One region of the Kocuria sp. CPCC 205297 genome, then DNA from elsewhere that is predicted to be linked to it. Evidence: predicted binding sites of a transcription regulator. Region 1 holds the regulator's gene; the other holds the start of a gene.
What was found. Region 1 encodes HrcA, which represses chaperone genes, less so after heat shock. Its sites were predicted from a motif close to TTNGCACTCGNNNNNNNCGAGTGCNAA; they were not measured.
Positions count from the first base shown of each region.

Region 2: a site for HrcA is predicted at 1,344-1,370, ahead of groES (co-chaperone GroES). Genes of this name have one in related genera too.

Region 1 is NZ_JAVKPY010000009.1:51,059-53,534, forward strand. It holds gene dnaJ (molecular chaperone DnaJ) at 1-195, opposite strand, end outside; gene hrcA (heat-inducible transcriptional repressor HrcA) at 250-1,272, opposite strand; gene RF650_RS09785 (DUF3097 family protein) at 1,436-2,314, shown strand.
Region 2 is NZ_JAVKPY010000006.1:180,747-183,222, reverse strand. It holds gene groL (chaperonin GroEL) at 1-808, opposite strand, end outside; gene groES (co-chaperone GroES) at 916-1,212, opposite strand; gene RF650_RS07480 (ABC transporter ATP-binding protein) at 1,505-2,260, opposite strand; gene RF650_RS07475 (iron chelate uptake ABC transporter family permease subunit) at 2,257-2,476, opposite strand, start outside.

The sequences.
Region 1 (2,476 bases):
GGCGTCGTAGACACGGCGCTTGTCCGGGTCGGAGAGGACGTCATTGGCGTGGGAGACGCGCTTGAACTCCTCGGCGGCCTCGGGTGAGGGGTTCACGTCCGGATGGAGTTTGCGGGCCTTCTTGCGGTAGGCGCGCTTGATCTCTTCGGCGCTGGCGTCCCGGCTCACGCCGAGGGTTTCGTAGTGATCGCTCACGATGTCGTCGTTTCTTCTTTCGTCGGTTCTACGGTCGAGCGGGGCGGGCGGCGCTCACGTGCGCTCAGCCCCCAGGTTCTTGGACAGGTAGCGGGCCACCGCGCGCACGGAGGCCATGGTCGTGGGGTAGTCCATGCGTGTGGGCCCCACGACTCCCACCTTGGACGCGGCGTGCGGACCGTAACCCGTGGCCACCACGGACGCCTCCGCCAGAGGGTCGTCGCTGTGGTCGGAGCCGATGCGCACCGCAACCCCGCGTTCGTCCTGCTGCATCTCGGACAACAATCGCAGCATGGCCACTTGTTCCTCAAGCGCCTCGAGCACCGGGGAGATGCTCTGCGGGAAGTCCCCGCTGAAGCGCGCGAGGTTCGCGGTCCCGGCCATCACCAGGCGGTGTTCGTCCGACACCGCTGCGAGCACCGCGAGCGCCCCGGTCACCGCGGTCCCGGCGTCGCGCAGTTCCTCGGGCAGGGCCGGGGGCAGGGTCACGGCGGCGTCGGGGACGTCTTCCACGGGCGTGCCGAGCAGGCGTGCGAGCACGTGGGCGCGCAGCTCCAGCAGCTGGGCCTCGGTCAGGGTGACGGGCAGTTCCACGGTGCGTTGGGCCACGCGTCCGGTGGTGGGGATCAGGATCACGAGTACGCGGGCGTCCCCCACGTCCACGAGTTCCACGTGGCGCACGGTGATCCCGGTGCGCACGGGATACTGGATCACGGCCACCTGGTGGGTGAGCTGGGCGAGCAGGCGCACGGTGCGCTCCATGATGTCGTCCAGGTCCTGGGCGCCGTCCATGAACACCTGGATCGCGCGGCGCTGGGCGGAGGTGAGGGGCTCCAGGGCTGCGATCTGGTTGACGAACTCGCGGTAACCTCGGTCCGTGGGGATCCGCCCCGAGCTCGTGTGCGGGGCCACGATCAGCCCGTCCTCCTCGAGGGCGGCCATGTCGTTGCGCACCGTGGCGGAGGAGACGGGTAGGCGGTGGCGTTCCACGAGCGCCTTGGACCCCACGGGTTCACGCGAATGGACGTAGTCCTCCACGATGGCGCGCAGGATCTGCGCTCGGCGCGGATGCTCCATGTGTCTCACCTCCCGTTGCTGGTAATTCTGGCACTCAAGAGTTCACAGTGCTAATCCTGGCCGTCCGGGGCCCGTGGGTCAGGGGCCGATTTTGATACGCTCGCGGCTGATTCGCCTGCCCGGCGGCGCGCTCGCGCCGCGGTACGACGTCGAGGAGTCGCCCGTGAACGCATCCGGCTGGTCCTGGGGTCCCCAGGACCTAGGCAGTCCCGACGTCGCCCGCACCGGTGCCGTCTCCCGGGATGTCCCCGTGGCCCGGGACATGGTGCTCGAGGACGTGGAGACCGGGTGGGTGGGCGCCGTCGTGGGCGTGGAGACCATCGGCGGGATGCGCGTGGTGGGTCTGGAGGACCGGCACGGGCGCGTGAAGTCCTTCCCCCTGGGCCCGGGCTTCCTCCTGGACGGCGAACCCGTGCGGCTGGGCCCGCCCGAGACCCGCAGCGCCCCGGCCAAGCCCCGGATCACGCGTTCGGGGTCGGTCGAGGTCGAGAACCTGCGCGCGTCCGTGGCCAAGGAGTCGCGTGTGTGGGTCGAGGGGTACCACGACGCCGAGCTCGTGGCCAAGGTGTGGGGCCACGACCTCGCGGTCGAGGGCACCGTGGTGGAACCCCTGCACGGGATCGACGACCTCCCCTCAGCCATCGCCGAGTTCCACCCCGGCCCGCAGCGTCGGCTCGGGATCCTCGTGGACCACCTGGTCGCGGGCTCCAAGGAGTCCAGGATCGCCCAGGAGGCGCTCGCGGTCCCGGGTGCCCGGGACAACGTGCTCATCCTCGGACACCCCTACGTGGACATCTGGCAGGCCGTGAAGCCCAGCGCCCTGGGGATCCGGGAGTGGCCCGTGATCCCGCGCGGGGTGGATTGGAAGACCGGGATGGCACGCGCGCTGGGCCTACCGCACCGCACACCCCAGGACGTGGGGCGGGCGTGGCAGGCGATCCTTGCACGAGTGAACACGTACGCAGACCTCGAACCGGCCCTGCTGGGCCGCGTGGAGGAGCTCATCGACTTCCTCACCGCCCCGGACGCTGCCGATTCCTGACCCGGGCTGCGCCTGACCTGCGGTGACCCACGACGTCGACGGCGCTCGCAGCCGGTGGTCCACGGCTTCGGTGACCCGCGTTAGCGGTAACCCCCAGCGTGGGTGACGCCTGGCGTCGTCGTCCGGCGCGAGGCACGCGGGAACGACCGTAGGATGGGAGCA
Region 2 (2,476 bases), on a different contig from region 1:
CGTCGAGCGTGCCGCGCAGCTTGTTGACCACCAGGGTGGACAGGGCCTCGCCCTCGACGTCCTCGGCGATGATGGTCAGCGGCTTCTTGGCCTGCAGCACCTTCTCGAGCACGGGCATGAGGTCCTGGACCGAGGAGATCTTGCCCTGGAACAGCAGCACGAAGGTGTCGTCCAGGACGGCTTCCTGGCGCTCCGGGTCCGTGACGAAGGACGGGGACAGGTAGCCCTTGTCGAACTGCATGCCCTCGGTGACGTCCAGCTCCACCTCGGTGGAGGAACCGTCCTCGATGGTGATCACACCGTCCGTGCCCACGGTCTCGAAGGCGCGGGCGATCAGTTCGCCGATCTCCATGGACTGCGCGGAGATCGCGGCCACGTGGGCCACGTCCTTGCCCTCCACGGGGCGGGCGTTGTCGAGCAAACGCTGGGCCACGGTGGCCACGGCCGCTTCCACGCCGCGCTTGATGTCGCCCGGGGCCGCTCCGGCGGCCACGTTGCGCAGACCCTCCTTGACGATGGCCTGCGCGAGGACGGTCGCCGTGGTGGTGCCGTCACCGGCGACGTCATTGGTCTTGGTGGCCACTTCCTTGGCCAGCTGGGCGCCGAGGTTCTCGTACGGATCCTCGAGCTCCACCTCACGGGCGATGGTCACGCCGTCGTTGGTGATGGTGGGTGCGCCCCACTTCTTGTCCAGTACCACGTTGCGCCCGCGGGGGCCCAGCGTGACCTTGACGGTGTCGGCCAGTCGGTTGACACCGGATTCGAGCGCTTTGCGAGCGGCGTCGTTGAACACCAACTGCTTGGGCATGTGTGCTCCTTACGAAACGAGAAGGGTGTGGAAATGACGGCGCGGTGCCCCCGTGGCCCGTTCTCGGGCGAACGTCCGGGCACCGCGCACGAAAGTCGTTGCGGGGATTACTTCTCGATCACGGCCAGCACGTCCCGCGCGGGGAGCACCAGGTACTCCTCGCCGTTGTACTTGACCTCGGTCCCGCCGTACTTGGAGAAGATGACCACGTCACCCTCCTTGACGTCCACGGGGATGCGGTTGCCCTTGTCGTCCACGCGGCCCGGGCCCACGGCCAGGACGGTGCCTTCCTGCGGCTTCTCCTTGGCGGTGTCCGGGATGACCAGACCGGAAGCGGTGGTCTGTTCAGCGGCCAGCGGCTGAACCACGATGCGATCCTCGAGAGGCTTGATGGAGACCGACACGATCTCTCCCTTTCTTCTAGGCGTGTGAGACGGTGTGCGAACGCGCCGTGTCATGGGGTCCCATGACCGCGTCCGCCACAGGCCAGTTGGCGTGCCAACCGTCGTCGCGGTGCCGATTGAGCGCCTGGCCTTTAGCACCCTCACCATGAGAGTGCTAATCATCACTGTAGGGAGACGGGCCGCGCGCGGTCAAGGCGCGCCCGCCGCGCTCGTCTCTGGGCACAATCCGCGGGTACGACGCCGCCGTCCCCGCGGCCGCGTCAGTCGCGGCCGGCGAGCCGTCCGTGCCGCGTCAGTAGTAGACCGCGAGCCGCCCGTGGGGACCGTCGTGGCACGTGACCGGGGTGTCGAACACGCGCGTGAGGGTCTCGTCCGTCATGATCTGCTCGGGCGGGCCGAACTCCACCACGCGACCGTCCTTCACGGCACAGATCCAGTCCGAGTAGTGGCTCGCGAAGTTGATGTCGTGCAGAACGATCAGCACGGTGCGTCCGAGCTCGTCCGCGACGCGGCGCAAGTGATGCATCATGTGCACCGAGTGGCGCATGTCCAGGTTGTTCAGGGGCTCGTCCAGCAGGAGGTACTCGGTGTCCTGGCACAGCACCATGGCCACGTAGGCGCGCTGGCGCTGACCGCCCGAGAGCTGGTCCAGGTAGCGGTTCTGCAGGGGTCCCAGGTCGAAGAAGTCGATCGACTCGGAGATGATCCGCTCGTCGTCCCGGGTGATCCGCCCACGCGTGTAGGGGAAGCGACCCAGCGCCACGAGCTGGCGCACGGTGAGCCGCGCGGTGAAGTGGTTCTCCTGGCGCAGCGTGGAGACCACCTTGGCGAGTTCACGCGGCGGCGTCCTGCTCACGTCGTGACCGCCGATCTCCACGGTGCCGGCCTCGGGACCCAGCAGGTGACCCATCATGGTCAACAGCGTGGACTTCCCCGCGCCGTTGGGCCCCACGAGCGCGGTCACGCCACCGGCGGGGATCTGCAGATCCACCGGCCCGATCGCCAAGTCCGTGCCGTACTCCTTGACCAGTCCGGTCAACTGGATCACAGTCTGCCCCTCCTCAGGATCACGAAGAGGAAGACACTGCCACCCACCAGCTCGATGATGATGGACACAGCGCCCTCCGCATAGAAGACGTTCTTCAGGACGAAATAGGCCCCGGACAGCACCGCGAAACCGATCAGCGCGGCCATGGGGAACACGTAGCGGTGGTCGTGGGTGTCCGCGAACTGGTACGCCAGGATCGCCACGAGGAACCCCAGG